One region of the Brevundimonas sp. GW821-FHT10A07 genome, then DNA from elsewhere that is predicted to be linked to it. Evidence: riboswitches for the same ligand, from Rfam matches in the RefSeq annotation. Region 1 holds a riboswitch; the other holds the start of a gene.
The links. A riboswitch is a leader RNA that binds a small molecule or an ion and turns the genes downstream of it on or off. The one in region 1 is predicted to bind cobalamin.
Positions count from the first base shown of each region.

Region 2: another riboswitch for cobalamin. It lies ahead of metE (5-methyltetrahydropteroyltriglutamate--homocysteine S-methyltransferase); the one in region 1 lies ahead of AC07NC_RS01545 (TonB-dependent receptor plug domain-containing protein).

Region 1 covers NZ_JBWKNX010000002.1:6,866-22,070, forward strand. The annotation lists gene AC07NC_RS01480 (hypothetical protein) at 1-113, shown strand, start outside; gene AC07NC_RS01485 (protein-disulfide reductase DsbD family protein) at 140-2,350, opposite strand; gene AC07NC_RS01490 (OmpA family protein) at 2,407-2,853, opposite strand; gene AC07NC_RS01495 (YMGG-like glycine zipper-containing protein) at 2,977-3,318, opposite strand; gene AC07NC_RS01500 (hypothetical protein) at 3,459-3,809, shown strand; gene AC07NC_RS01505 (diacylglycerol/lipid kinase family protein) at 3,855-4,811, shown strand; gene AC07NC_RS01510 (metallophosphoesterase family protein) at 4,811-5,662, shown strand; gene AC07NC_RS01515 (DUF1328 domain-containing protein) at 5,756-5,935, opposite strand; gene AC07NC_RS01520 (hypothetical protein) at 6,046-6,459, opposite strand; gene AC07NC_RS01525 (glycine zipper domain-containing protein) at 6,459-6,803, opposite strand; gene AC07NC_RS01530 (fumarylacetoacetate hydrolase family protein) at 6,941-7,594, shown strand; gene maiA (maleylacetoacetate isomerase) at 7,594-8,229, shown strand; gene AC07NC_RS01540 (aldo/keto reductase) at 8,314-9,234, shown strand; gene AC07NC_RS01545 (TonB-dependent receptor plug domain-containing protein) at 9,218-11,044, opposite strand; cobalamin riboswitch at 11,196-11,379, opposite strand; gene mutS (DNA mismatch repair protein MutS) at 11,454-14,156, shown strand; gene AC07NC_RS01555 (methyl-accepting chemotaxis protein) at 14,245-15,205, shown strand, end outside.
Region 2 covers NZ_JBWKNX010000013.1:50,005-65,209, forward strand. The annotation lists gene rplN (50S ribosomal protein L14) at 1-287, opposite strand, end outside; gene rpsQ (30S ribosomal protein S17) at 306-548, opposite strand; gene rpmC (50S ribosomal protein L29) at 559-756, opposite strand; gene rplP (50S ribosomal protein L16) at 756-1,196, opposite strand; gene rpsC (30S ribosomal protein S3) at 1,200-1,955, opposite strand; gene rplV (50S ribosomal protein L22) at 1,955-2,335, opposite strand; gene rpsS (30S ribosomal protein S19) at 2,339-2,617, opposite strand; gene rplB (50S ribosomal protein L2) at 2,620-3,456, opposite strand; gene AC07NC_RS12010 (50S ribosomal protein L23) at 3,461-3,763, opposite strand; gene rplD (50S ribosomal protein L4) at 3,763-4,401, opposite strand; gene rplC (50S ribosomal protein L3) at 4,401-5,150, opposite strand; gene rpsJ (30S ribosomal protein S10) at 5,172-5,477, opposite strand; gene AC07NC_RS12030 (acyl-CoA thioesterase) at 5,774-6,541, opposite strand; gene metE (5-methyltetrahydropteroyltriglutamate--homocysteine S-methyltransferase) at 6,538-8,895, opposite strand; cobalamin riboswitch at 9,003-9,205, opposite strand; gene AC07NC_RS12040 (porin) at 9,458-10,216, shown strand; gene AC07NC_RS12045 (GIN domain-containing protein) at 10,357-11,247, opposite strand; gene AC07NC_RS12050 (transcriptional regulator) at 11,332-12,246, opposite strand; gene AC07NC_RS12055 (GNAT family N-acetyltransferase) at 12,257-13,417, opposite strand; gene AC07NC_RS12060 (hypothetical protein) at 13,592-13,753, shown strand; gene AC07NC_RS12065 (L,D-transpeptidase family protein) at 13,800-14,855, shown strand; gene AC07NC_RS12070 (carboxylesterase/lipase family protein) at 14,856-15,205, opposite strand, start outside.

The DNA of each region.
Region 1 (15,205 bases):
CGGTTCAGGCGGCGGCCACGCCCGCCGACCGCGCCGTCGCCCTGTCGGACCTGTCCTATCTGCTGAACGACAATGTCGAGGTCATCACCGCCCCGCCGCAGCCGGAGGTCTAGGCTTCCTCGTCACCCGGCGAAGGCCGTCACGTCCCCTTCAGAGCCTCGATGACCACGCCTTCGGTCAACAGTTGCGGCAGAATGCGCGGTTCGCCGCCGTTCGCCGGATAGAGCAGATACAGGGGCACGCCCGACCGGCCGTGACGCTCCAGTTCGCGGGTGATGGCGTCGTCACGGCGGGTCCAGTCGCCGACCAGATAGACGGCGTTCGTCGCCTTCAGGGCCTCGGCGACGCGGGGCGAAGACAGGGCGGCGCGCTCGTTGATCTTGCAGGTCACGCACCAGTCAGCCGTGAAATTGACCAGGACCGGACGGCCTTCGGCCTGGGCGGCGCGGACGGATTCGGCGGACCAGGGCGCGGAGGCCAGGGGACCGGACTCGGCGACCGAGGCCGCCCCCAGAACCGGCGCGCGACCGGCGATCACGGCCAGGATCAGGGCGGCCCCGAGCGCGATCAGGCTGGATGCGCCGGACAGGCGGGCGGATCGGCCCAGGGCGCGCTGGGCCTGGGTCAGGCCGAACAGCCACAGGGCGAAGGCGGTGGTCAGGGCGGCCGCCATCAGCAGGGCCAGTCCCTCCGCGCCGGTCTGACGCGAGAAGACCCAGACCAGCCACAGGGCCGCGCCGTACATGGGGAAGGCCAGCAGGCCCTTCAGCCGATCCATCCACGGGCCGGGCCGGGGCAGGCGCCGCAGCAGGCCGGGCGACAGGCTGACGGCCAGATAGGGCAGGCCCAGGCCCAGGCCCAGCATCAGGAAGATCAGCAACGCCGCCGGCCAGGGCATGAGCAGGGCCGCGCCCAGGGCGGCGGCCATGAAGGGGGCGGTGCAGGGGGCGGCGACGACCACGGCCAGAACCCCGGTGAAGAAGGCGCCCGCGCCGCCCGGCAGGCGCGACAGAGGACCGGCGCCCGCGCCCTGAAGTCCGGCGCCGACATGGAAGACACCCGACAGGTTCAGCCCCACCGCCAGCATCAGCAGGGCCAGGCCCGCGATCACCGCCGGCGACTGAAGCTGGAAGCCCCAGCCGACGGCCTCGCCCCCGGCGCGCAGGGCCAGCAGGACGCCGGCCAGGACCAGGAAGGTCGCCAGAACCCCGGCCAGGAACAACAGGCCGTCGCGCCGCGCCTCGCGCGGCTTATGGGCCGAGGCGGCCAGGGCGGCGGCCTTCATGGCCAGAATGGGAAAGACGCAGGGCATCAGGTTCAGGATCAGGCCGCCGACCAGGGCGAACAGGGCCGATTGCAGGATCAGGCCCAGGTTGAGCCGGGTTCCGGCGCTGGGGGTCTCGACCTCGCCGGACAGGGCCTTGCCGCCGGTGGTTCCGGCCAGGACCGCGCCGGGCTGGGCCGTGATCTCCCAGGCGCCGGCGTCGGTGGCCAGGACGCCCGAGATCGGACCGTTCAGACCCTTGGCCGTCAGGTCGCCGCCGGGGGTCAGGGTCAGGCTCAGCCCGTTCGGGCCGCTCTGGCCCGACTGGGGGGCGGCGTGGTCGATGATCCCGCCCTCGAACGGATAGAAATAGGCCCGGCTCAGGCCCGCGCCGGCCGTCAGGTCCGCCAGGGGGCCGCCCGTCGCCGACAGGGTCAGGACGCCGTTCTGCAGGGTGGCGCGGGCGTCCAGACCCGCCGGTCGCGGCGCGGCCTCCAGCACGGCCTGGATGGCGGCGCCGTGGTCGGGATCCAGCGGCGGGGCCCCTTCGCGGATCGGCAGGTCCAGACGCAGGCTCATCTGCACCGGCACGCACATCTGGTCGCTGCACACCAGGAACAGGGCGTCGACGGTCAGGGGCAGGGTGGTTCCCGGCCGGGCCGAGGCCGGAACCTCGATCGGGACGGGCAGATAGACCTCGCCGGAATAGCCGTAGTTGACCAGGCTCATCAGCCGCTGGCGCGTGGGCAGGGGCCAGACGATCTCGCCGGCCTTGACCCCGGCCGGCAGACGCCAGTCCAGGGTGGTCGGCCCTCCGGAATCGCCGGGATTGCGCCAATAGGTGTGCCAGCCGGGCGCGATGGTCTGATGCACCGCCACCACGACGGTCGACCCCGGCGCGGCCCAGCGCGACAGGGGAACCAGTTCCGCCTCGATATTGTCGGCCCGTCGCGGACCGGGCGGCACGGCCGCCGCCGCCTCGGCCGGACGGCTGACCGGCTGGGCTTCGGCGACGGACGGAACGCCCGGCAGGATGGACAGGCTGAGGCAAAACAGCAGGGCGTACAGGAAGGCGGTCGGGCGCATGACCTGCTTCTAGGCCCTGCGACCCGCTCTGTCAGCGTGTCCGATCAGCCGAGTTTTCAGCGGCGCGGGTGGGCGTCCACGACCACTTCGGTGCGCCGGCGCAGGGGCTCGGCCGCCCCGCCCGCCGTGGTCGCGCCCGCGTCCCCTGCGGCGCCCACATCGAACACCGGCGACGGTAGGCCCGCCGCGTTCAGGGCCTGGGCCACGGTCCGCGCGCGGCGCTGCGACAGGCTCAGATTGGCCTCGCTCGCTCCGGTCGCGTCCGCCAGACCCACCACCTGGATGCTGCGCACGTCGCAGGTGCGCAGCACGCCCGCCGCCGCATCGATGGCCTGATCGGCCGCGTCGGTCAGCCGCGCCTCGTTCTCGCGGAAATAGATGTCGAACCGCACCGGCATGCACAGGGAACCGCTGGTCACGATCTGATCCCGCCGCATCGGCGTCGCACAGGCCCCCACCGCCAGCAGCCCGCCAGCCAGAGCCAGAATTGTTATCGTTTTCATGACTATCCCCTGTGTCACACCATCGTCCTGCGCACGAAAAAGGCGGCCCGTCCACGACGAACCGCCCTTCCCGAAACTCAAACCGGTCTCGAACCGGACCAGGGCCCGGTTCGAAGTCACGGCTCAATAACGGCGTTGGCCGTTATCCCAGTAGCACTCGTCCTGGCGGTTGTCGTAGCAGTAGTAGGTGCGGCCTTGGCTGTCGCGGTAACGCTGCTGGTTGTTGCGGTCCTGGCTCGAACCGCGGATCGCGCCCGCTGCGCCGCCCAGGGCGCCGCCGATCAGGGCGCCGGTGGCTGCGTTGCCGCCGCCGACATTGTTGCCGATGACGGCGCCGGCGACAGCGCCGAGGCCGGCGCCGATGGCGCCCTGGCGCACGGTCTGGTTCGAGTTGCCGTAAGGGTCGCTCGCGCAGGCCGAAGCCAAAAGACCGGCGCCGGCGATCGCGATGATGGCCTTGTTCATGATGAAATCCTCTATCCTGGGTTCGCCCCGAAGGCGATAACGCTGGAGTACGGCTCCGGTTCCCCTGTCTATCGTCGTTCTACCGAAACGACTATGCTTAACCGGCGTGGGTCAGCCTGCGCAGTCCTTGGGGGGAAATGATGCGGTTTTCTGATGTGACGCGCGCCACGGCCGGCGCTGAAGGCCCGATCTGGGCGCGCAGCAAGAAGCGCAAGGCCTCGGCCGCGCCGCTGGTCAATCTGCTGGTGACCCTGCTGGCCCTGATCGGCGCCCTGACCCTGGTCTTGTCCATCAAGGAAGGATCGGTCCAGGCGGCGGGCCGGATGATGGACGGCTGGATCATGACCGGCTGGACCGGGGCGCAGAGACTGGCGGGACGCGCCCCGGAAGCGGCGGGGGTCGCGGCCGACAAGGCGGGGCAGGCGACCGAAAGGACCGGCGACGCCCTGAAGGCCGGCGCCTCGACCGCCCGCGACGAACTGAAGCAATAGTCACGCTTGTCGGGAACGGGCGGGCCGCCTGAACGTTCGGCGGCCATGACCGACACCCTGAGTTCAGAACCCGACGCCGACGCCGGCGAGCCGCGCGACGAGGCCCCGCGTCGTCTCACGCCCCATGCGTCGCTGGGCCGGGCGGTGATGCTGGTCAATCCCTTGTCCGGCAGCGTCGGCCCGCGCGCCGAGGCCGAGGCCGAGGCGATCCTGGCGGACTATGACCTGCAAACCCAGGTCGTGGTGCTGGAAGCCGGCAATTTCGACCAGGCCATCGCCGACGCCTTCGCCGCCGCGCCGGACGTGATCTTCGTCCTGGCCGGCGACGGCACGGCGCGGTCGGTGGCGGCGAAGGCCAAGCCGAATGGTCCGATGATCGCCCCCCTGCCGGGCGGCACGATGAACATGCTGCCCAGGGCCCTGTACGGCACGGCCGACTGGAAGCTGGCCCTGCGCCGCGCCCTGGAGGAGGGCGAGCCCCAATCGGTGTCCGGCGGCGAGGTGTCGGGGGAATATTTCTACTGCGCCGCCATCCTGGGCTCGCCGGCCCTGTGGGCGCCGGCGCGCGAGGCGATGCGGACCGGCAAGGTGAGACTGGCCTGGGCCTATGCGCGGCGGGCGTTGAAGCGGGCCTTCACCGGTCGGTTGAGGTTCAGTCTGGACGGCGGCCCCCGGCGTCGGGCCGAGGCCCTGGTGCTGATCAGCCCGATGATCTCCAAGGCCATGGAAGAGCCGGACGGGCTGGAAGCCGCGGCGATGGACCCGTCCGACGCCAGCCAGGCCTTCCGCCTGGCCGCCAACGCCCTGTTCAGCGACTGGCGCCATGATCCCGCCGTCTCGACTCGCCCGGCCAAGCGGATCGACGTCCGGGCGCGCTCCAAGATTCCCGCCGTGATAGACGGAGAGCCCGTCCTGTTGAAATCCGAGGCCACCGTGCGATTCATTCCCAAGGCGTTCCGCGCCCTTGCGCCCCGGCCCCCCGCGGCCGAGGACAGTCTCTGATGGGGCGTGTTCTCCAGTTTTCGGACGTTCATTTCGGATGCGAGCACAAGGGTGCGGTGGCGGCGGCGCTGGAATACGCCCACGCCACGCCCAATGATCTGGTTCTGATCACCGGCGACATCACCCAGAAGGGCTATCCGGTCGAGTTCCGGGCGGCGGGGGAATGGATGCGGGCAATGCCGGAGCCGCGCTTCGTCATCGTCGGCAATCACGACGTCCCCTACTGGAGCCCGGTCGCCCGCCTGTTCCATCCATGGCGCGCCTTCGAGACGGCGACGGGTTTTCCGGCTCACGACGGTCAGTTCTGCAACGACACGGTGATGGTGCGGGGCGTCGTCACGGCGCGCGGCTGGCAGGCGCGGCCCAACTGGTCCAAGGGGGTCATCGACCTGGACCAGACCCGGCGCGCGGCCGAGGCCCTGCGTCAGGCGCCCATTGGGGCGTTGCGCATCCTGGCCTGTCATCATCCCCTGGTCGAGATGATCGGCACGCCGATGACCGGCGACGTCAAGCGCGGCGACGAGGCGGCCCTGATCTTCGCCGAGGCCGGGGTGGATCTGATCATGACGGGCCATGTCCATGTGCCCTTCGCCTTGCCCATCGATCTGGCGGACCGCTGCTCCTACGCTGTCGGCTGTGGAACCCTGTCGCACCGCGAGCGGGGCTCGCCGCCGGGCTTCAATCAGGTGGACTGGGACGCCAGGACCATCACGGTCACGGCCCTGGCCTGGGACGGGCGGGACTACAGCCCGCATCAGGTCTGGCGGCTGCCGCGTCGTCAGGACACCCGCAAGGCCGCGACCGCGCCCAGCCCGAACAGGCCGGGCGAACTGGAGAAGGCGGCGGTCTGAGCCGTCGCGTCTCTATTCCCGGGCGACGCCGCCAATAGAAAAAGGGCCGGAACTCGCGTTCCGGCCCTTCTGCATTTCGCCGGAGCGGCAGCCCTATAATCGAGGGGCGCCGCGTCCGCGGAGTCCGCCGGCCACGAGGGCGATGACGAACAGGATGATGGCGATCACGGCGATGAATTTGGCGATCTCGAACGAGAAGTTCGCGATGCCGCCGAAGCCGAGAACGGCTGCGATCAAGGCCACGACCAGGAAGATAATTGCCCAGCGAATCATGGGTTTAGCTCTCCTGCGTTGATGTTTCCGACGGCGGCCTTGCAGCCGTTCGTCCCGTCGGAAGATCAACGGTCACGGACGCAGGGTGTTCCGTGGCCTTCGCAGAATCCTCAGCGCCGACGGCGCCTTTTGGCGTAGCCGCCCTGATCCATCTTCCGCTCGGCCACCATGCTGGCGACAATCGCGGCCAGGGCCGGATTGCGCAGCAACAGGAAGGCCGCGCCCAGTCCGCCGACCGCGCCGATGATCGGGCGTTCGCGAACGATATGGATCAGCTTGCCGATCAGACCGTCCGGCGCATCCTCCTCGTCCTCCTCGTCGTGACTTTTGCCCTTCAGGAAGACGAGTGCGACGACCAGGGCGACCAGGGCGAACAGGGCGAAGGTGATGGCCGAGGCGCCCAGGGGCGTCGTGACCAGGCTGATGGCGTGGAAGATGGCGACGCCGAGAAACACCACGGCCAGAAAGACGCTCGCGGCGGCCACGCTGGTCGCCACGATGCGTTTGACGATGCCCTTGAACATCAGCGGCGACGGCCGGCCAGAAGCAGGCCCAGAACCACGCCGACGCCGAGGGCGATGGCGGTCGACTGGACCGGACGTTCCTGCACCCGCTCGACGATATAGCGCTGGGCCTCGTCCAGGCGTTCGGCGGCGTCGTCGTAATATTCGCGGCCGCGCACCCGGGCGGTGTCGTAATAGCCGCGCGCCTGGTCGCGCACTTCCTCGCTCTTGGCCCGCAGCTTGGCCTCGGCCTCCTCGGCCTTTTCGCGCAGACGCTGGGTTTCTTCGCGGGCGCCGATCTTCAGATCCTCCTTGAGGGTCTTCAGGTCGGCCTTGATGTCTTCTCTAGCCTTGGTGGTGGCCATGGTGCGCGCTCCGGTTTCAAGCTTGGCAATAGAATAGGGGACCCCGTTTCGGAACGCTACACCCGGCGCGAGGTTCCCTTCGCCCACCCGTGATCCCCGGCCTCGTCAGGCGCGTTTCGCCGTTCTAGATTGGGGAAATGACCGACCTGCTGTTCGCCCCCCGCCCCGCCCCCACCCTGCCGATCACCGGCGACGCCCGGCGCTTCCCGGTTCGCCGCATCCTGTGCGTCGGCCAGAACTACGCCGCCCATGCGCGCGAAATGGGGTCGGACCCGGACAAGCAGTCCCCCTTCTTCTTCTCCAAGCCCGGCGACGCCCTGGTGTCGGACGGGGCCGACCCGGCCTATCCGTCGGCGACGGACAATCTGCATTTCGAGGCCGAACTGGTGGCGGCCATCGGCGAGGGCGGGCGGATCGTGGGCTGGGCGGTCGGCTGCGACCTGACCCGTCGCGATCTTCAGGCCGAGGCGAAGGCGGCCGGGCGGCCGTGGGATGCAGCCAAGGGGTTCGACCAGTCGGCCCCCTGCGGCGCCCTGACCCTGGGACCGCTTCCGGCCCCGGCGGGGGTGATCGCCCTGAGCGTAAACGGCGAGACGAAACAGTCCAGCACCCTGGACGACATGATCCTGAACCCCGATCAGATCGTCGAGGCGGCCGGGAAACTGTGGTCGCTCCAGGCGGGCGACCTGATCTTCACCGGCACCCCGTCGGGCGTCGGACCCCTGGCGCGCGGCGACGCGGTGGTCGTGACCATCGACGGCCTGGCGCCCCTGAGCTTCAAGATCGTCTGATGATCCTCCACGGCTATTGGCGCTCGGGCGCCAGCTACCGGGTCCGCATCGCCCTGGGCCTCAAGGGCCTGGCCTATGAGACGGCGACGCATGACCTGCGCAAGGGCGAGCAAAAGGCGGCCGATTATCTGGCCCTGAACCCCCAGGGCATGGTGCCGGCCCTGCAGGACGGGGATCAGGTCGTCACCCAGAGCCCGGCCATTCTGGAATGGCTGGAAGAGGTTCATCCCGAGCCGGCCCTGTTGCCGAAGGGATCGGCCGACCGGGCCCGTGTCCGGGCCATGGCCGCCCTGATCGGCTGCGACATTCATCCGCTGAACAATCTGCGCGTTCTCAGGTCGTTGCGCGAGGATTTCGGGGCGGACCAGGCCGCCGTGGACGCCTGGGCCGCGCGCTGGATCGCGCCGGGTTTCGACGCCCTGGAGATCCTGGTGGGCCGCCACGGCCAGGGGTGGAGTTTCGGCGACCGGCCGGGCCTAGTCGACTGCTATCTGATGCCGCAGCTCTATTCCGCGCGGCGGTTCAACATGGCGCTGGAAGCCTGGCCGGGGCTTCTGGCGGTGGAGGCGCGGGCGCTGGACCACCCCGCCTTCGGGGCGGCGCACCCGGATCGGCAGCCCGACGCCGACGCCTGATCCGCCATACCGACGATCTCCAGGTAAGACTCGCGTAACGTCTCGCTCAACCTCCTTTAAGCTTTGGAGGTGCAAGATGGGAATGTGACGCATTCCCCCGCCACCCCTTCGGCGCCTTCGCCCATAGATCGCCTGGCTCTCGCCGTGGTGACAGAGCCGGGACGCGCCCTGAATCCGTTCATGGCCGCGCCGTCGGGCGCGCGCGAGGACGCCATGCGCTTCCTGTTGCAGACGGGCGCGGACGCCGGCGTGAAAATGATCGCGACCAAACCGGGCGGCGACGGCGAACGGCTGCTGGGCCAGGCCTGGCCCTTCCCCTCGCCCTTCCGCGTGACGGTTCAAACCGTGGCCCTGAGCGAAGGCCTGGATCGGGTCGAGGCGCGGGCGCGCCGGTCGCTGGAACGCATGGGCCTGCCGCGCGGCGAGGCCCTGCTGGTCAATAACGCCGCCGACCTGGCCGGGGCCGAGGGCCGCGCCCTGTGGGACCGGCTGCAATCCCTGAAGACCCGCGGCCTGTTCCGCAGCATCGGCTTCTGCGCCACGGTCGAGGACGGCCCGGCCCTGCTGGCGCGCCGGCTGGAGGCCGACGTGGTTCAGATTTCCTGCAATCTGCTGGACCAGCGGGCCGCCGCCGAAGGCGTGCTGGACGAGATCAAGGCCGGCGGCGCCGAGGTGCACCTGGCCTCGGTCTTCGCCGGCGGGCTTCTGTTCGCGATCGGCGATGAATTGCCGACCCATCTGGCCAACTACGCCCAGGCCCTGTCGCGGACGCGCCGGCGTCTGGCCGAACGGCGCTGCGATCCGATGCAGGCGGCCCTGGCCTATGCGTTTTCGCTGAAGGCGGTGGACCGGGTGGTCGCCAGCGTGGCCTCGGCGGCCGAACTGCGCGCCATCCTGGCCGCCGCCCACGCGCCCGGCCCCGATCTGAGCTGGCCGGAACTGGCGCTCGAGGCGCCGGCGGCCTTCACCGCCGACGCCCGCGCGCGGATCAGTAGCGCAGCCTGACCCCGACATAGCCGGACCGCCCCGGCTCTCCGTAACCGAACACCTGCTGATAATGTTCGTCGGCCAGGTTCTCGATCCGGGCCGTCAGCGTGACCTTGTCCGTCAATTCGTAGGCGGCGTTCAGATTGGCCGTGACGAAGCCCTCGCGGGCCACGGTCGAGAAGCCGCCGGAATCGTCCTGGTCGCCTTCCGCCCGCACCGTCAGCGCGCCCGAGACCCGGTCGCCCGTCCAGCCCAGGGTCGCCGAACCGGCGTGCTCGGGCACGCGCAACAGGCGGGCGCCCGTCGTGCGGTCCTTGGCGTCGGTCCAGGCATAGGCCAGCGTCAGGTCGAAGCCGGCGCCCAACAGCGCACGGCCTTCCAGCTCGAACCCGTCCGAACGGGTCTTGGCCACATTGATGTAGCGACCGGCCGTATAGGTGATCTGGTCCTCGACGTTCAGGCGATACAGGGTCGCGCGACCGTCGAACCGACCATCGGCCGAGGTCCAGCCCAGGGCGATCTCGACGCTGTCGGCCGTTTCCGGCTTCAGTTCCGGCCAGGGCTGCGGCGCAAAGCAGAAGTCGCAGACCGCCTGGCTGACCGTCGGCGACTTGAAGCCCGTGCCATAGGCGCCCGACAGGATGAAGCCGCCGGCCAGATCATAGGCCGCCGAAACCCGACCCGTCGTCTTGGATCCGAAATCGTCGGTGTCGTCGTAACGCAGCCCCCCGGTCAGGTTCAGTGCGCCGACGTCATACTGGGCCACGCCGAACACCGAGGTGATCGACAGGTCGCGCGACAGGCCCGACGACAGGGCCGCCGACGCCTCGTTGCGTTCGACGCCGAACGCATAGTCGATATCCTGTGTCGCGCCATTGGCCTGCCAACGATAGGCTTGGCGGTCGCCGGTGAAGGTCGAGCCGAAGCCGTCGCTGACCGAGCTGCGATCCAGATCCGACGCCGAGACGCTGAACTGATGGTTCAGGCCGAACGCCTTGGCGGCCACCCGGCCAAACCCCGACCATTGCTCGCTTTCCTGCGTATCGTCGGTGTCGGCCAGCGCGTAGTTCGGCGCCGGGAAACCGTCCAGGTCGGCCTTTGACTTGTTCCAGCGCACCGAGCCGTCGACCTTGACCAGGTCCGAGAAGGCGTAGCGGCCCTTGGCGCCCAGGGTCGTGCTGCGGAAACCGTCGGCTTCGGGATTGCCGTCGGCCTCGTCTGCGGCGGAGATCCCGTCGGTGTCGAAGCGCGAAACATAGGCGCTGACGGCATAGGTCTCGTTGGCGACGCCGGCGGCCAGGCGGCCGCGCACGGTGTCGAAACTGCCGGCCTCGGCCTCGGCGCGCAGGCCCTCGATCTCCTTGGTGGTGAAGGCGATCACGCCGCCGATGGCGTCCGATCCCCACAGCGACGACTGCGGGCCGCTGAGCACTTCGATGCGCTCGATGTCGGCCAGCTCGAAGCTGGAGAAGTCATAGGCGCCGTTGGGCTCGGCCGCGTCGTTGACGGGCGCGCCGTCGACCAGGACCAGGGTCTTGCCGGGCGTCGCGCCACGCATGCGGACCTGAGCCACGCCGCCGAAGGCGCCGGAACGGGTCACCGACAGGCCGGGGACGTCCGACAGGATGTCGGCGGCGAAGATCGCGCCGCGCTGTTCGATGGTCTTGCCGTCGATGACGCGGGCGCCGGGCGTATCGGCGACGATGGCCGGGATGCGGGTGGCGGTGATGACGACGTCGTCCAGCTGGGTCGCCTCGTCAAAGGCGAAGGCGGGCGCGGCGAAGGCGGCGGACAGGGCCGCCGTGGAGAGAAGAATGGAGCGCTTCATTGAGCGAGAATCCCCGATGTCGGCTCCGCGAGTGCGCGCGAGGAACCGGTATGAGCGAGCCGATCCGCCGGGCCTGAAAGGTCCGGACGGCGCAAGATCGGGTCGCTGCGACGAGAATAGTCCCCGCGCCTCTGTCTGGTCCCGGACAGCGGACGAGCGACGTCAGGCGGCCAGATCTCCTGGCTTGCGGGTCATAAACCGCCGTCCTCGCCTTCCCAGTCACCCAGTGGCGCCGGGGTCGAGACCCCGGACGGACGACGCTCTCGCCGCCTACAGTTGCGGGCACAGCCACGGTGTCTCACCGTGTTCCCTTAACCGCCTGACACGGCCTATCGCAGGGGTGACAAGCCTGTGCAAGAGCCGTTAACGGGCTTGAGCGGTCGGCTGCGATCCGTCACCCTGACGGCACATGAACGCGCCCGCTTTTCCCTCCCCCGAACATTCGCCTGAAGTCGCCGCCTCGCTGGAAGGGGCGACGCCCTTCATGGCGCAGTATCTGACGGCCAAGGCCGGACAGCCGGACGCCATACTCTTCTTCCGCATGGGGGATTTCTACGAGCTGTTCTTCAAGGACGCCGAGGTGGCGGCCGCCGCCCTGGGCATCACCCTGACCAAGCGGGGCAAGCACCAGGGCGAGGACATCCCCATGGCCGGGGTGCCGGTCCATGCGATGGAAGGCTATCTGGCCCGGCTGATCCGCCTGGGCCACAAGGTCGCCATCTGCGAACAGCTGGAAGATCCCGCCGAGGCCAAGAAGCGCGGCGGCAAGGCCGTGGTCCATCGCGGCGTGGTGCGGGTGGTGACGCCGGGCACCCTGACCGAGGACAGTCTGCTGGATGCGCGGGGCGCCAATCGTCTGGCGGCCGTGGCGGTGCGCAAGGGGCGGGCGGCGGTGGCGGTGGTGGAGCTGTCGTCCGGCGCCGTGGACAGCGTCGCCTGTGCGCTGGAGGACCTGGGCGCGGCCCTGGCCGCCTTCCGGCCGTCCGAGGTTCTGGTCACGGACCGGATCTATTCGGACCCGGCGACGCGGGACGCCCTGGACGGGTCCGGCGGCGTGGTCCAGGCCCTGGCCAGCGCCATCGCCGAGCCCCAGGCGGCCCAGGCGCGGGTCGAGCGGCTGTACGGGGTGGCGGCCCTGGACGGGTTCGGCGCCTTCGAGGAGGCCGAGATATCGGCTCTGGGGCTGATCGCCGCCTATCTGGAGACGACCCAGGCGGGCAAGGTCCCGGCCCTGGCGCCGCCGCGTCGGCTGGGCGAGAGCGGCTTCCTGGCCATCGATCCGGCGACGCGGACCAGTCTGGAGATCGACCGGACCCAGAGGGGCGAGCGCGAAGGCTCGCTGCTGGCCTGTATCGACCGCACGGTCACCTCGGGCGGGGCCCGGGCCCTGGCGGAACGGATCGCCCGGCCGCTGCGCGATCCGCTGGCGATCAACGAACAGCTCGACGCGGTCGAATGGCTGCTGGAGCGGCGCGATCTGCGCCGCAACCTGCGCGAGGGGCTGAAGGCCTCCTCGGACATCGCCCGCGCGGTCGGGCGGCTGGCCTTGGGACGCGGCGGTCCGCGCGATCTGGCGGCGGTGCGTGTCGGCCTGACCATAGCGGAGGGGGTGGCCGGCCTGTTCATCGGCCAGGTGGATCCGATCACCGGTCAGCCGCGCCGCATCGCCCTGGCCCTGGATCGTCTCAGCCTGTCGCCCGAGGTGTCGCGGCTGAAGGCCGATCTGATCGACGGCCTGGTGGACGAGCCGTCCCACCTGGCGCGCGACGGCGGTTTCGTGCGCCCCGACTATCGCCCCGAACTGGACGCGGCCCGCACCCTGCGCGACGACAGCCGCCGGGTGGTGGCCGATCTGGAGGCGCGGGCCGTGGCGGAGTCGGGGGTGGCCTTCAAGGTCAAGCACAACGCCGTCCTGGGCTATTTCCTCGAGACCTCGGCCAAGGCGGCGGAAGGCCTGCTGCGGGCCGGGCCGGACAGCCCCTTCATCCATCGCCAGACCCTGGCCAGCCAGGTGCGGTTCACCACGGTCGAACTGTCGGAGCTGGACGCCAAGATCAGCCAGGCCGGCCACCGCGCCCTGGCCATCGAGGCCGAGACCTTCGAGACCTGGCGGCGCGAGGTCGCCGGTCTGGCCCAACCGCTGCAGGCGGTCGCCGAGGCCCTGGCCGAACTGGACGCCCACGCGGCCCTGGCGGAATGGGCGCAGGAGGTCGGGGCGACCCGGCCGGTAGTGGACGACAGCCTGGCCTTCTCCGTCGAGGCCGGGCGGCATCCGGTGGTCGAGGCGGCGGTCAAGGCGGCCGGCGATCCCTATACGCCCAACAATGCGCGGCTGGACGGCTCCGGGGCGGATTGCGCCCGCCTGGCCATCGTCACCGGGCCGAACATGGCCGGTAAATCCACCTTCCTGCGCCAGAACGCGCTGCTGGTGATCCTGGCCCAGGCCGGGGCCTTCGTGCCCGCCCGGTCGATGCGCCTGGGCGTGGTGGACCGGCTGTTCAGCCGCGTCGGGGCCGGCGACGACCTGGCGCGGGGGCGGTCCACCTTCATGATGGAGATGGTCGAGACCGCCGCCATCCTGACCCAGGCCACGCCGCGCAGTTTCGTCGTGCTGGACGAGATCGGGCGCGGCACGGCGACCTATGACGGCCTGGCCATCGCCTGGGCCACGGCCGAGGCCCTGCACGAGACCAATAGGGCGCGCACCCTGTTCGCCACCCACTATCACGAGCTGGCCCAGCTGGAGACGCGGCTGGACCATGTCTGCAACCTGTCCATGGTGGCCAAGGAGTGGAACGGCGATCTCGTCTTCCTGCACGAGGCGGCGCCGGGGGCGGCGGACCGGTCCTATGGGGTGCAGGTGGCCAAACTGGCGGGCGTGCCGGGCGCCGTGGTCGCCCGCGCGAGATCCGTGCTCGAACGGCTGGAAGGGGAGAAGGCGGCGACCGCCCGTCTGGACGACCTGCCGCTGTTCGCCCTGGCGGAACCGGCGCCGGTCCTTGCGCCCTCGCCGGTCGAGACGGCGCTCGGGGCCGTGGACCCCGACGCCCTGACCCCGCGCGAGGCGCTGGAGGCCCTCTACAGGCTCAAGGGAATGCTCACATCGAGATGAGATAGAGTATGCCGTCGGGGAAGGTTCTTAACCTTGCTCATGTCAGGGATGCTTGACTGAAGACCCGAAGCCTCCACTGGATACGGCGATGAAACCCAGCGCGCTTTCCCTTTCGGCCAAGATCGCCCTCATGGTGATCGGCGCCCTGGCCGCCCTGACCGCGATCCTGCTGGCGGTGGCCGTGGTGCTGCTGACCCGGGATGCAGAGGCCAGCGCCGCCGAACGCCAGGAGGCCAATATGCGCGTCGCCTGGGACGTGCTGGCCGACTACGGCGACGGGTTTTCGGCGCGGGACGGCCGACTGTATGTCGGCTCCACGCCGATGAACGACTTCGTCGAACCGGTCGATCGGATCAAGGCCCTGGTGGGGGGCACGGCGACGGTCTTCATGGACGACCTGCGGGTCACGACCAATGTGGTCAAGGACGACGGTTCGCGCGCTGTCGGCACCAAACTCAAGCCCGGCCCCGTCTATGACGCGGTGCTGAAGTCCGGCAAACCCTATCGTGGTCAGGCCGACATCCTGGGCAAGCCCTATTTCGTCGCCTACGACCCGATCAAGAACGCCACCGGCCAGACCATCGGCGTGCTGTATGTCGGCATTCCCAAGGCCGACTTCATGGCCTCGGTGAACCATATGATGGCCGGCCTGCTGATCTGCGGCGTCGTCGTCACCTTGCTGGTGGTGGGCGGCTGTCTGGTCGCCTCGCGCCGCATGTTCTCGCCGCTGCAGGCCCTGTGCGAGCGGATGGAGGCCCTGCGTCAGGGCCGCACCGACTTCGACGCCCCCTGGGTCTCGCGCGGTGACGACATCGGTCAGATCGCGCGCGCCGTCATCGCCTTCCGCGACGCCGCCGTGCGCCAGAAGGCGACCGAGACCGAGGCCGAGGCGATGCGCGAAACCGCCCGCGCCACCCACGCCGCCAGCGAGGCCGAGCGCGAACGCCTGGCCGAGGAAGACGCCGTCGTGGTCGGGGCCCTGGGCCAGGGTCTGGCGGCCCTGGCGCGCGGTGACCTGAACCACCGCATCACCGCCAGCTTCGCCGAGC
Region 2 (15,205 bases), on a different contig from region 1:
GTGCCGACAGGCTCGTTCTGCTTGTTGACGATGACGGCGGCCGACTTGTCAAAACGGATGACCGAGCCGTCCTTGCGTTGGATGTCCTTGGCGGTGCGCACGACGATGGCGCGAACAACGTCGCCCTTCTTCACGCGGCCACGCGGGATGGCTTCCTTCACGGAGGCGACGATTGTGTCGCCGATCGAGGCGTAGCGGCGCTTGGAGCCGCCCAACACCTTGATGCACATGACCCGGCGGGCGCCCGAATTATCGGCCACTTCCAGGTTAGTTTGCATCTGGATCATAAGATCAGATCCTTCTGATTACGAGGCGGAGGCGTTGGAAAGGACTTCCCAGCGCTTCAACTTGGACTTCGGGGCGCACTCGACGATGCGAGCGATGTCGCCGACTTTGAGCGCGTTGGCTTCGTCGTGGGCGTGATACTTCTTCGAAAGACGAACGATCTTCTTCAGAACAGGGTGAAGCAGCGTGCGCTCCACCTTCACGACGACGGTCTTTTCGCCCTTGTCGGACACGACCACGCCTTCGAGAATTCGCTTGGGCATATTCGTTTCCTTACGAGGCCGCACGCTTCTCGCGCAGAAGCGTCGAGATGCGGGCGATGTCTTTGCGCACTTCACCCACGCGGTGGGTTTTTTCCATTTGGCCGGTGGCCGCCTGGAAACGCAGGTTGAACTGTTCCTTCTTGAGCTTCAGCAGCTCGTCGGACAGTTGGTCGGTCGTTTGCGACCGCAGATCGGCGATCTTGGTCATTAGGCGGCTACCTCGACATGGGCGACGCCGGCGTCGATACGGGTCACGACCTTGGTGCGGACCGGCAGCTTGGCGGCGCCGAGACGGAGCGCTTCACGGGCCACTTCGTCCGTCACGCCGTCGATTTCAAACAGGATGCGGCCGGGGTGGCAACGCGCGGCCCAGTGGTCCACGGCGCCCTTGCCCTTACCCATCCGGACTTCGGCCGGCTTGCCCGTGACGGGCAGGTCGGGGAAGACGCGGATCCAGACGCGGCCCTGGCGCTTCATCTGGCGGGTGATCGCGCGGCGAGCCGCTTCGATCTGACGCGCAGTGATGCGTTCCGGCTCCAGCGTCTTCAGGCCGTACGACCCGAAGTTCAGCGAGAAGCCGCCCTTGGCCGAGCCGTGGATGCGGCCCTTGAAGGCCTTGCGGTACTTGGTCTTCTTCGGTTGCAACATGACTTAGTTCTCACGTCCCCGGTCGCGACGCGGACCGCGGTCGCCACGGGGGCCGCCGCGTTCGCGGCCTTCGTTCGAGGACGGACCCGACGCTTCCTGGGCCCAACGCTTGTCCTGGGCCATCGGATCGTGCTCGAGCACTTCACCCTTAAACACCCAGACCTTCACGCCGATGATGCCGTAGGTCGTCTTGGCTTCGTAGAAACCGTAGTCGATGTCGGCGCGCAGGGTGTGAAGCGGCACGCGACCTTCGCGATACCATTCCATCCGCGCGATTTCCGCACCGCCCAGACGACCCGAGACGTTCATCCGGATGCCCTTGGCGCCCAGACGCATGGCCGACTGCATCGAGCGCTTCATGGCGCGGCGGAAGGCCACGCGACGCTCGAGCTGCTGGGCGATGTTCTCGGCGATCAGCTGCGCATCGGTTTCCGGCTTGCGGACTTCGATGATGTTCAGGTGAACTTCACCTTCGGTCTGGGCCGAGATGTCCTTGCGGAGCTTCTCGATGTCAGCGCCCTTCTTGCCGATCACGACGCCCGGACGGGCGGCGTAGATGGTGATGCGGCACTTCTTGTGCGGGCGCTCGATGATGATGCGCGACACGCCGGCGGCGGCCAGACGTTCCCGCAGCCACTCACGCAGCTTCAGGTCCTGGTGCAGCAGGCGGGAATAGTCGGCGCCGGCGGCGAACCAACGGCTGTCCCACGTACGGTTCACGCCGAGGCGCAGACCGATCGGATTGATTTTCTGACCCATCAGGCGGCCTCGCCGGCTTCACGGACCACGATGGTGATCTCGCTGAACGGTTTCAGGATGCGCGACGAACGGCCACGAGCACGGCTCGCGAAACGCTTCATCACCAGGTTCTTGCCCACGAAGGCCTCGGCGACGACCAGGTTGTCGATGTCGAGGTTGTGGTTGTTCTCAGCGTTCGAGATCGCCGAATACAGGACCTTGCGGACGTCGGTCGCGATACGCTTACGGCTGAATTCCAGCTCGTTCAGCGCCTTCTGAACCGGCATGCCGCGGATCGATGCGGCGACCAGGTTCAGCTTTTGCGGGCTGATGCGCACGTTGACCAGCTTGGCGCGGGCCTCGGTCGGGGCGACCCGACGAATGTTCTTGGTCTGGGCCATCAGTTACTTCCTTTTGGCCTTCTTGTCCGCCGCGTGACCCGGGAAGTTCCGGGTCGGGGCGAACTCGCCGAGCTTCATGCCGACCATCTCTTCCGAGACCGACACGGGCACATGCTTCTGACCGTTATGGACGCCGAACGTCAGACCGACGAACTGCGGCAGGATGGTGGAGCGGCGCGACCAGGTCTTGATCACGTCCTTGCGGCCCGACGTTTGAACGGCGTCGGCCTTCTTGAGCAGATACCCGTCGACAAACGGGCCTTTCCAGGAGGAGCGGGCCATTCTTAGCGAGCCTTCTTAACGTGGCGGGTACGGATGATGTACTTGTCCGTAGCCTTGTTCTTGCGGGTACGGGTGCCCTTGGTGTCCTTACCCCACGGCGTGACGGGGGTGCGACCACCAGAGGTCCGGCCTTCACCACCACCGTGCGGGTGGTCGATCGGGTTCATGGCGACGCCGCGGACGTGCGGGCGGAAGCCCATGTGACGCTTGCGACCGGCCTTGCCCAGGTTCTGGTTCATGTGGTCGGGGTTCGAAACCGCGCCCACAGTGGCGATGCAGCCGTCCAGGACCATGCGCAGTTCGCCCGAGCCGAGACGGATCTGGGCGTAGCCCTGATCGCGACCCACCAGCTGGGCGTAGGCGCCGGCCGAGCGAGCCAGCTGAGCGCCCTTGCCCGGCTTCATCTCGATGTTGTGGATGATCGTACCCACCGGCATCGAACGAAGCGGCATGGCGTTGCCCGGCTTCACGTCGGTCTTTTCGCCCGCGATCACCGTGTCGCCGGCCTTAAGGCGTTGCGGCGCGATGATGTAGGTCTTCTCGCCGTCTTCGTAGGTCACGAGGGCGATGAAGGCCGTGCGGTTCGGATCGTATTCCAGACGCTCGACCGTGCCGACCATGTCCCACTTGCGACGCTTGAAGTCGATCTTGCGGTACAGGGTCTTGGCGCCGCCGCCGCGGAAGCGGACCGCGATGCGACCGCCCTGCCCGCGTCCGCCCGACTTGGTCAGGCCTTCGGTCAGCGACTTTTCCGGACGGCCCTTGTGGAGCTCCGAACGGTCGACCAGCACGAGGGCGCGACGGCCCGGCGAGGTCGGATTGTAATGTTTCAAGGCCATCTGATCAGAGCCCCGTGGTGACGTCGATCGACTGGCCGTCGGCCAGGGTCACGATCGCTTTTTTGATGTCCACGCGACGACCCAGGATACCCCGGAAGCGCTTGGTCTTGCCCTTTTGAACCAGGGTGTTGACCTTCAGGACGTTGACTTTGAACAGGCTTTCGACCGCAGCGGCGATCTCGTCCTTGGTCGCCGTGTCGGCGACGCGGAAGACGACCTTGTTCTGCTCGGACAGGATCGTGGCCTTTTCGGTGATCACCGGAGCCAGGATGGTGTCGTAGTGCTTGGCGGTAGGTTGAGCGGCCATTACGCGGCTTCCTTATCGCTGAAGCGGGCTTCGATCGCCTCGATAGCGGCCTTGGTCAGCACCAGCTTGTCAGCCCGCAGGATGTCATAGACGTTCAGGCCGGCGTTCGGCAGCACGTCGATGTGCGGGATGTTGCGTGCGGCCAGGCCGAAGTTCGTGTCGACTTCCGGACCCGCGATGATGAGAGCCTTGGTCCAGCCCAGCTTGCCGAGCGTCTCGCGCAGCGAGGCGGTCTTGGCTTCCTTGACCGAGACGGTGTCGACGACGATCAGGTCGCCCGACTTCGCCTTGGAGGACAGGGCGTGACGCAGAGCAAGCGCGCGGATCTTCTTCGGCAGCGAGAAGCCGTGGTCGCGAACGACCGGACCAAAGGCGCGCGAACCGCCGACGAACTGCGGTGCACGGCGCGAACCGTGACGAGCGCCGCCGGTGCCCTTTTGCTTGTACATCTTCTTGCCCGTACGAGAGTTCTCGTTGCGGGTTTGAACCTTGTGCGTGCCGGCGCGGCGCTTGGCCAGTTGCCAGTTGACGGTGCGGGCCAGGATGTCGCCGCGGATGTCGGAGATGCCGAAGACGGCGTCCGACAGTTCCACGTCGCCAGCGGCCTTGCCGTCGAGTTGGATGACAGAGAGTTTCATTACGCTTCACCGCCTTCGGTCGCTTCGACGGGGGCTTCTTCAGCCGGGGTCGAGGCGGGTTGAGCAGCAGACTTGCTCGACTTCAGCGCACCGGGGAACGGAGCGTCAGCCGGACGAGCCTTCTTGATGGCGTCACGAACCTTGACGTAGCCGCCGTCATGACCGGGGACAGCGCCCTTGATCAGGATCAGGCCACGCTCGGCGTCCACGCGGACGACGGTCAGGTTCTGGGTGGTGACGGTTTCGGCCCCGTAGTGACCGGCCATCTTCTTGCCAGGGAAGGTCCGACCCGGGTCCTGACGGTTACCCGTCGAACCGTGCGAACGGTGCGACAGCGAAACACCGTGCGTGGCGCGCAGGCCGCCGAAGTTCCAGCGCTTCATGGCGCCGGCGAAACCCTTACCGATGGTCTCGCCCTGGATATCGACCTTCTGACCCACAACGAAGTGTTCGGCCGAAAGTTCGGCGCCCACGTCCAGCAGACCGTCCGCATCGACGCGGAACTCGGTGACATAGGCTTTCGGTTCGACTTCCGCCTTGGCGAAGGTCTCGCGTTGAGCCTTGTTGGTGTTCTTGGCCTTCTTCGTGCCAGCGCCCAGCTGGAGAGCGACGTAGCCGTCACGCTCCTGGGTACGTTGGCCGACGACCTGGCAGCCGTCGAGCTGAAGCACAGTGACCGGTACGTGCGCGCCGTCATCGGCGAACACGCGGGTCATGCCCAGCTTCTTGGCGATCACGCCCGTGCGCATCGGATCCCGCCTCTTTCTACTTTAAATCTTGATCTCGACGTCCACACCGGCGGACAGGTCGAGCTTCATGAGCGCGTCCACGGTCTGCGGGGTGGGGTCGACGATGTCGAGCACGCGTTTGTGCGTGCGGATTTCAAACTGCTCACGCGACTTCTTATCGACGTGCGGAGAGCGGTTCACGGTGAACTTCTCGATCAGGGTCGGCAGCGGAATTGGACCGCGAACGGTCGCGCCGGTGCGCTTGGCTGTATTGACGATCTCGCGCGTCGAGAAATCGAGGACGCGGTGATCAAAGGCCTTGAGCCTGATGCGGATGCTTTGATCCATATCGGTGCTTACTTCCAATGCGGTCGGAGGACCGCGTCCCTGTGAACCATTTCAAAGACCGAAGGCCTTCGGGCATAGAGCCCTCAGGGAACGCAAATCCGCAAAAACGATCGGCCCACGCAGTCGCCTGCGAAGGCCGCTAAAGTCCTGGGTCACTGCAAAGAACAGGGTCTCAGGTCGTTCCTGCGAACCGCGTCTGCATCCGGGGATGCACAGCCGGTCCAACAAGAGTGGGGCTTATGCCTACCGATTCCATTTTCGTCAAGCGGCGAAACCGTGGCGGCGACAGGATTCCGTCAGGCCGGTTCCAGCGTCGCCGCAGGCTTCGAAATCGGCGCAGATCGCCCCGCCTCATCGACCGCCACCATGACGAATTCGGCCACGGCCGACCGCCGTCGTTCGCCGGTCAACAGCGCCTCCGCCCACAGCTCCACCTCTATGGCGACGGAGGAGCGGCCGACCCGCGTGACGCGCGACGCCAGTTCGATCATGTCTCCTTCTCTTATAGGCGACGAGAAGTCGATGCGGTTCGACGCCGCCATGACCATGACGCCCCTGGCCCGTCGCGTGGCGCAGATGAAGGCGGCCTTGCCCATCAGCTTCAGTGCGTCGCCGCCGTAGAGGGTGCCATAGTGGTTGGTCCAGGTCGGGAAGACCATCTCCGCCGTCCGCAGCCAGCCGTCCCCCCGCTCCGCCCGCTTGTCCGGAACCGGCGGCAGGTCGCCCTGCCCCGCTTCGCGGGGCGCCACCATGTTGAACACGCCGCGCGTACACAGGCGGCGCTCGCCGCTGACCGGCGCCTCGGCCCACAGTTCGACCTCGACCCCCATGGAGGTTCGGCCCACGCGCGCCACCCGGCCCGTCGCCTCGACCATTTCACCGATCCGGGCGGGTGCGGCGAAGTCGATCCGCTCGCAGCCCGCCGTGACCGTGTGCCGCCGCGCATGACGCGCGGCGGCCAGGAAGGCGACCTTGTCCAGGTGCGCCAGACCGACGCCCCCGAACAATGTGCCGTGGTGGTTGGCGTCGCCGGGGAACACCATGTCTATAAGCGTGACGCTCATCCCCCTACGGCCTCCAGGCGCGCGGCCTTCGCGGCCGAGACCATATTGGTCAGCGCCGCCTCGGTCTCGGCCCAACCGCGGGTCTTCAGGCCGCAGTCCGGGTTCACCCACAGCCGGTCCGCCGGCAGCTTGCCCGCCGCCGCCGTCAGCAGGGCCGCCATCTCGTCCACAGACGGCACGCGCGGCGAGTGGATGTCATAGACGCCCGGGCCGATCTCGGCCGGATAGCGATAGTCGGAGAAGGCGTCGAGCAGCTCCATCCTGGACCGCGAGGTCTCGATGGAGATGACGTCGGCGTCCATGGCCCCGATGGACTGGATGATGTCGTTGAACTCGGAATAGCACATGTGGGTGTGGATCTGGGTCTCGTCCCGCACGCCCGATGCGGTGATGCGGAAACACTCGACCGCCCAGTCCAGATAGGCGGCCCAGTCGGCGCGGCGCAGCGGCAGGCCCTCGCGCAGGGCCGCCTCGTCGATCTGGATCACGACGGCGCCGGCGGTTTCCAGATCGATCACCTCGTCACGGATGGCGAAGGCGATCTGGCGGCAGGTCTCGCTGCGCGGCTGGTCGTCGCGCACGAAGGACCAGTTCAGGATCGTCACCGGGCCGGTCAGCATCCCCTTCATCGGCCGATCGGTCAGGCCCTGGGCGTAACGCCACCATTCCACCGTCATCGGCCTGGGCCGCGACACGTCGCCATAGATGATCGGCGGCCGCACGCAGCGCGAACCATAGGACTGGACCCAGGCGGCCTTGGTGAAGACGAAGCCGGACAGCTGTTCCCCGAAATACTGGACCATGTCGTTCCGTTCGAACTCGCCGTGGACCAGCACGTCCAGACCCAGGTCTTCCTGCCATTTCACCGTCCGCGCGGTCTCCTCGCGCAGGAAGGCGGCGTAGGCGGCGTCGTCGATGACGCCCTTGCCGTGATCGGCGCGCGCCTTTCGAACCTCGGCCGTCTGGGGGAAGGAGCCGATGGTGGTGGTCGGATAGGCGGGCAGGTTCAGCCGCCGCCGCTGCACCGTGCGCCGGATTTCGAAGCTGGAGGTGCGGGTCGACAGGGCGGGGTCGGCGTCGGCGGCGCGCGCCTGGACCTTCGGATCATTGATGCGCGGCGAGGTGCGGCGCGAGGCGACGGCGGCGGTCGAGGCGTCCAGTTCGGCCTTCACCGCATCGCGGCCATGGTTCAGGGCGCGGGCCAGGATCGCCAGTTCGGCCACTTTCTGCACGGCGAAGGCCAGCCAGTTCCTGATCTCCGGCTCCAGGGCCGTCTCACGCTCCAGATCGATGGGGGTGTGGAGCAGCGAGCAGGACGGCGCCAGCACCACCTGGCGACCCGAGGCGACCAGGGGCTCGACCCGGTCCAATACGGCGTTCAGATCGGCCTTCCACACATTGCGGCCGTCGATGACGCCCAGCGACAACACCTGATCGGGACGCATGTCCGAAGCGACCGGGGCCAGTTGCTCCGGGGCGCGGATCAGGTCGAGATGCAGGCCATGCACCGGCAGCTTCAACGCCGTATGCAGATTGTCGCCCAGCGCGCCGAAATAGGGGGTCAGCATCAGCTTGATCGGCGGCGTCACATCGGCCAGCACGCGATAGGCGTGATCATAGGCGGCCTTGGCCTCGTCGCTCAGGTCCGTGACCAGGCAGGGTTCGTCCATCTGCACCCAGGTCGCGCCCGCGCGCGCCAGCGACCGCAACACCTCGGCATAGACCGGCAGCAGGCGAGGCAGCAGGCTGAGGACGTCGAAGTCGGCCCCGCGCGTCTTGCCCAGCAGCAGATAGCTGACCGGCCCCAGCAGCACCGGCCGGGTGTCGATCCCCTGCCCCCTGGCTTCCAGGTACTCGTCCAGCGCCTTGGTCGAGCCCAGCCGGAAGACCAGATCCGCCGTGAACTCAGGCGCGAGATAATGGTAGTTGGTGTCGAACCATTTGGTCATCTCCATCGCCGGCGCGCCCTCACCGCCGCCGTGGACATGACCGTGTTCGCAGACCGGACTGTCGCCGCCGCGAGACCCCGGCGCCCCAGACCCTCGAGCCATGGCGAAATAGGTCGCCAGATCGACCCGATCCCCGCTCCAGCCATAGGCGGCGGGCACGGCCCCGACCATGGCGGTCAGGTCCAGCACCTGATCATAAAGAGAGAAGTCGTTCGACGGCACGATGTCGGCGCCCAGATCGCGCTGGCGGGCCCAGGTGAGGGCGCGCAGCTCGGCGGCGGTGGACAGCAGGGCGTCCCCGTCGATCCTGCCGGCCCAATAGGCCTCGAGCGCGGTCTTCAGCTCGCGTTTGGGGCCGATGCGGGGAAAGCCGAGGGTGGCGACCTGGACAGTGTGGCGGGTCATGACGTTCGAAACCTGTATTATGGCCAGGCTTCGGACAGGGTCGCGCGGACGCCGACGCGAACAAGGGTCCGGCGGCGCGCATGCGGCCTGACCGGACACCCCGCCGGAGGACGTTATCTGTCGGGGCAGGTCTCCTGGCTCACGGGTCGACGCCTCGGATCCGGCCTTCCCGGCGCGAACGCCAGTGACACGAGATGGACCCTCGACTCGCCGCTTACAGTTGCGGGGGCAGCGCCGGTTTCACACCGGCTTCCCTCTTAGCTCCACGCGCCCCGAAGACCGCGTGCAGACCACGACCCGGGCACATGACCGCAATGAAGCGCAGCCGTCAATACATATAAGGATATCCTTATATGATTATATGATTTCGGCCCGTTAACTCCTTGCCGCAGGAAACGCGCTCGAGTGACACATTTTGACCACAAGGCGTGGCAGATGAGACACATGTCAGTTTCAAGACACTTATGTAACGACGGTTTATTGCTCAGCTTCTCGCGCCGGCTGGTAGCAGCCGCCCTCCCCGGGCCTCCACCCGGGCACAGACTGCTAAGGACAAAAGAAAATGAAGACGATCCTCCTCGCCTCGGCCGCCGCCGCCGCCACCCTGTTCGCCGCCCCGGCCTTCGCCCAGAACGCCATCGGTTCGGTCGGCGTGACCTACTCCAACCCGTCGGTCGAAGTCGCCGGCGATGACGTCGACGCCGACGTCTGGACCGTGGACGGCACCGTCGCCCTGCCGGCCGCCGACTGGACCGTGACCCTGAACGGCGCCGTCGACTACACCAAGGCCTTCGGTGAAGAAGACGTCACCGGCGTCGCCGCCGCTCACCTGACCAAGATGTGGACCTCGGACGTCCGCGCCGGCGCCTTCGTCGCCGCCAACGACATCGGTTCGGGCAACGATCCCGTCTGGACCGTCGGCGCCGAAGCCCAGAAGTACCTGTCCAACGCGACCCTGACCGGCCTGGTCGCCTACACCACGTCTGACGACAGCGACGCCGACATCTGGACCGTCGGCGGCGACGCCGCCTTCTACGTCATGCCGAACCTGCGCCTGAACGCCGGCGTCAGCTACAACAACGTGGACGTGGCCGGCGGCGACGTGGACGCCTGGACCTATGGCGTGGGCGCCGAGTACGAAATCGAGAACACCCCGTTCTCGGTCGGCGCCGCCTACACCCGCGCCGACGTCGACTCGATCGACGTCGACACCTGGTCGCTGGGCCTGCGCTACAGCTTCGGCGGCGGTCTGCAAGCGCGTGACCGCGCCGGCGCCGGCCTGAACGTCTCGTCGATCACGAGCGTCCTGGGCGGCCTGTAAGCAACGGCCTCCCTCACGGTGTGAGAAGAGCCCCGGCGGAGCGATCCGCCGGGGCTTTTTTCATGTCCGGATCGACGCACGAAAAAGGCCCCCAGGGTTCCACGACCGGGGGCCTTTCCTCTCGCGGCGAGATACGGGTCTTAACGCCCGATATGAAGCGTCCCGGATCCGACGACGGTGCGGGACACTGAGCCTGTGGCGGCGGCGACGCGGACGTTCCCCGAGCCGGCGATGGCGACGCTGAGGTCGCGGGTCGTTCCGCCGTAGCGGACGTCCCCGGACCCGCCGATGGCGACCGACAGCTTGTCCATCCGACCCTGGCGGACGTTCACCCCGCCCGAGCCGCCGATGGAGATGTCGCCCTGACCATTGGCGCTGGCGACCTCCACATTGCCCGAGCCGCCGACGGCGACCTTGAGGTCGCCGGTGCCGCCGGCCGAAACCGAGCCTGAACCGCCGACGCTGGCGTCCAGCGCCCGCGACGTCCCGGCGCGGATCGCCCCCGAACCGCCGACGCCCAGCTCAAGGTCGCCGTCCACATTGGCGATGGTCCAGCCGCCGCAGCCGCCGCTGTCCAGTTCGACCGAGCGCGCGCCGCGTCCCACGGCGCCGAACACGGCGCCGCCGGCGCTGACATCCACGTTCCGCGGCGTGCGCAGGATGATCAGGGGCGCGTCCTCCAGCCGGATGCGGCCCAGATCGCGCACCTCGACCGTCGCGCCCTGGCCGGGCTGGGCTGCGTCTGCGCGGCCCGAGTTGCAGTTGCGTATGCCGTCGCCACGACCCCAGAGGCCATTGCGGCGGAGCCCGCCGTCGATCTCCACGTCACGGCCGTTGCGCCGCACCTGTACGGCCGGCAGCCGTGACCGGCCCTGCGTCACCTCGACGGCGATGTCCTGGCGGTCCTCGACGATGACGACCACGCGCGCCACGGCGTTGCGGATCTCGACTTCGCCGGCCGATGCGGGCGCGGCGGCGGCCAACCCCGTCAGGGCGGCGACGGCGGCGGCGGCGATCAGAGCGGTTTTCATGGAGGCGTTCCCTTTCCCGGATATGAGGAAAAGGTGCGCGCTGGCGACCCGCGAGTCATTTTAACTCGAGGTCATGAACTCGAATTAACGGGTGGCGTTCAAGGCGCCCGCGCCGTCCGCAGCCCCGACCTCGGGCTGGAAGTCGCGCTCGAAGGTCGCGATCCGGCTCTTCATCGCCCCGGCCCGCTTCAAAGCGAGCGACGCGACCCAGCGCGCCGCCAACTCCGGCGCCGCCATGCCGTCGGTGAGGCGCGGCTCGCCGCCCCGGCTGCGGATCACGGCGTTAGTGAACAGCGCGCCGTTTCTGAACCGCGACGGCCAGGTCTGGAAATCCATCGACAGGCTGACGCAGAACCGGTCCAGGTTCTCCACACGATGCGGCGCATACAAGGGCCAGGTCAGGGCGCGGCCGGGCTCCAGATCCATGATCTGGGCGTCTTTCTCGAACGCCAGATCATAGGGCAGTTCCTCCGTCGTCTGGCGCGCGACGACCTGTTCCATGCTGCGCTCGGGCAGATGCCGCTCGTCGCCCGGATAGACGAACAGCCGCTTGCGCCCGCGCAGGTGGAACAGAACTACCCCCGCCGCATCGAAATGATAGGGCACCCGCGCCTTGGGCGAGGACAGGATCAGCTGACCGGCGTTCCGCACCGCCCGCAGGCCTGGATAGCTCGCCTGGATCGCGGCGAAATCCTTCATCGCCGCCGCCCACAATTCGGGCCAGGCCGTCTCGACCCCGCGCAGATTGACCCAGAGCCGGCCCTGTTTGATCGCCTCCAGGAGATCCTCGCCCGACAGCCGCCCCCGCGCGCCGGTGCGCAGGCTGACCTGGCCCGCGTCGTCGTAATCGTACAGATTGATGTCGAACAGTTCGGCCGGATAGCGGTCCAGCACGGCGGCCAGGGCCGCATCCTCGGCGAAGCCCTGTTCGACCAGGCTGTGCGGATGGGTCTTGGCCTCGGCGATGGGGCCGGGATAGCGGGTGCGGCGGCCGCTCATGATCCTATCCTCAGACATGGGCGACGCGCGTGGGCGTCTTCCTGCGGGCGGCGGCCTTGCTGACGGCGGATCGAACCGCGACGGCCGCGCCGCGCAGCCGCCCGACGGGCGAGGCCTCGCAGGCCTCGATGGTGGACCAGCGACGGCGCAGCGACGCCCGCAGCGCCTCGCCCCGGCCGCCCGCCTTGTCCAGCACGCCTACCGCTGCGTCGCCCAGCGCCTGGGTCAGGCCGGGCCGCATCACCACCGCCTCGCGCACCGTCTGCCGGGCGTTGACGAAATACTTCTTGTAGCTCTCGCCCTCGAACCCGAAGTCGAAGACCCGGAAACCCTCGGCCGAAGCCAGCCGCATCGTGTCCATGCTCAGCAATATCCCCGGCGAGCAACGCGCCAGGCTGGGTTCATAGACCGGGAACCAGAAATGATAATGCCGACCAGCGTGTAGCGAGAACTCGATCGCCACCAGCTTGTCCCCCGCATGCATGGCCGCCATCGAGGCCCCGAAGTCCGGCCGGGGGTCCGCCATCAGGGCGTGGAGCAGGTCGCGCGTCCAGCCACAGGCGAAAATGTCGTGCAGGCCCGAGCGGCGATACTGGGCCGCCTTCAGATCGATCAACTGGTCCAGCAGGGCGGGGGCGCGCAGGCCGCGTTCGACCCGAACGGGGCCCAGCTCGGCCTCCAGGCTGCGGCGGGCCCGTTCCTTGTCCTTGAAATATTTGCCGAAGGTCACGCGACGCTCGGCGTACCAGGCGTCGAAGCCGGCGTCCGGCATGGCGACCTGAACGGTCTCACGCGCCTGGCCGGTCTCGGCCGCGCCGATCCAGCCGGGGACGTTCAACCGGCGTGCATGAAGCAGGTGCGCCACCTGTTCCAGCGTGATGGTCTCGCCCTCGGCGGCGATCACGCCATGATAGTCGTTCATCGGCGCACCCAGCGGCTGCACCGATCCGCCGCGTTTCTGATGCGGGAAGAAGCCGACGATCCGCCCGCCGCGCCGAAACACGGCCACGGCCGCGCCCGGACAGACGCGGGCGGCGATCTGCGTATAGTCCCAGCGGAAATAGGGACTGGTCAGGGCCGGATTGGTCGTCGTCCAGTCGCGCCACAGGGCGATCGCGGCGGCGTCCATCGCCTCCGCGCTCATGATCTCGACCTGCAGCGTTTCGGCCATGCGCGTCCTCATGCGACCCTTGGGAGCAAGGTCCATTCCAGAAACCATGCGCCACGGCCCGTTTCGGTATGGTTCATCGTCATGGTGAACGGGGTGATATCGCCACAGCCGGGAGCCCCGCCGCCCCGCGCGCGTTGACATCCCTGCGGAGGCCTGCTCCGCCAGGAGACCCAGATGACAGACGCACGTCCCGACAATCGCAACGTAGAGAACGAAAACCTGCGTCCGGACCACGACGGCGAACCGCCGCGCCCCGCGACCGAACCCAAGGGCTCAGAAGGCTCCAGCAACTCCGGCGAGACCGCGACCGATCCCGCGACGGGCGAAGAGAACTGAACCCGACGCCACCACGCCCTTGTCTGTCGCTTCCGAAAGCTCCCGAATGAACCGCCGTTTCGCCTGCATCGCCTCCAGTCTCGCCGTCCTGACCCTGGCCGCCTGTTCCCCGCCCGCCGACCATGACCGAGATGCGGCGACGTCCCCCGCCGCCGAAGTCGGGCAGTCAGGGCCCCTGTCGCGCGACGCCATCGAGAACAGCGCCTATTCGCCCCCCGCGCCCGACGCGCCTCCGACGACGGCGCAGAATCCGGCTCAACCGGAACCGGCCCTGATCCGCGCCCAGATTTTGCTGGAACGGGCGCGGTTTTCGCCCGGCGCCATCGACGGACTGGCCGGCTCGAACATGCGTCAGGCGATCTCGGCCTTCCAGGAGGCGCAGGGTCTGCCCGTCACCGGCGAACTGGACGCCGACATCATGGGCCGGCTTCGCGCCGTGGGGATCGGCGCCGTGACCTCGACCTATCGGATCACCCAGGAGGACGTGGCCGGCCCCTATATCGGCGTGGTTCCGACTGATCTGGAAGCCCAGGGCGAGGCGGCCGCCATGGGCTACGCCAATATCGTCGAGGCCCTGGCCGAGCGGTTCCACGTGACCGAGGGCCTGCTGAGGGCGATGAACCCGGGCGCGGACTTCAACCGCGTCGGCCAGACCCTGCTGGTTCCGGCGGTGAACACCACGCCCCTGCCCGCCGAGGTGGACCATATCGACGTCGACAAGGCCGAAGGTTCGGTCAAGGCCTTCGCCGCCGACGGCAAGCTGATCGCCTATTTCCCGGCCACCATCGGCAGCGGCGATAATCCGACGCCGACCGGGACGGTCAAGGTCAACGGCGTCGCCCGCAATCCGAACTATACCTATGACCCGTCCAAGCTGAGCTTTGGCGAAGGGAGCCGCAAGGTCGTGGTTCAGCCGGGACCGAACAATCCGGTCGGCGTGGTCTGGATCGATCTGAACAAGCCCAGCTACGGCATCCACGGCACGCCCGACCCGCATCTGGTCGGCAAGACCGCCTCGCACGGCTGCGTCCGCCTGACCAACTGGGACGCCTGGATGCTGGCCGACAAGGTCAAGCCCGGCGTGACCGTGCGGTTCGTCTGACTACTGAACCGCGCCGAAAGGCGTTCCGTCCCAGAAGTCGCAGTGGTGGCGGCCGAAGAAGTCCTTATCCAGTCGGTCGCCCTGGGCCGTGAACACCCGCACCGGCCCCGCACCCTCGACGCGGGGCCATTCGGGGCCGAAGTCGCCCTGGCCGAAACCGGCCCACAACCTCTGCATCCGGTCGGACAGGACCTTCTGTCGGGGTGTGAACCGCTTCACATCGGTGAAGACCCAACTGGTCCCGAACACATAGGCCAGTTCGCTGGCGTGATAGGCGCCCAGGTCGAGGCCGACCAGCCAGTCCGGCAGGACGAAGGGCGCGCCGCGATCCGCGAACTCATAGCCCCAGA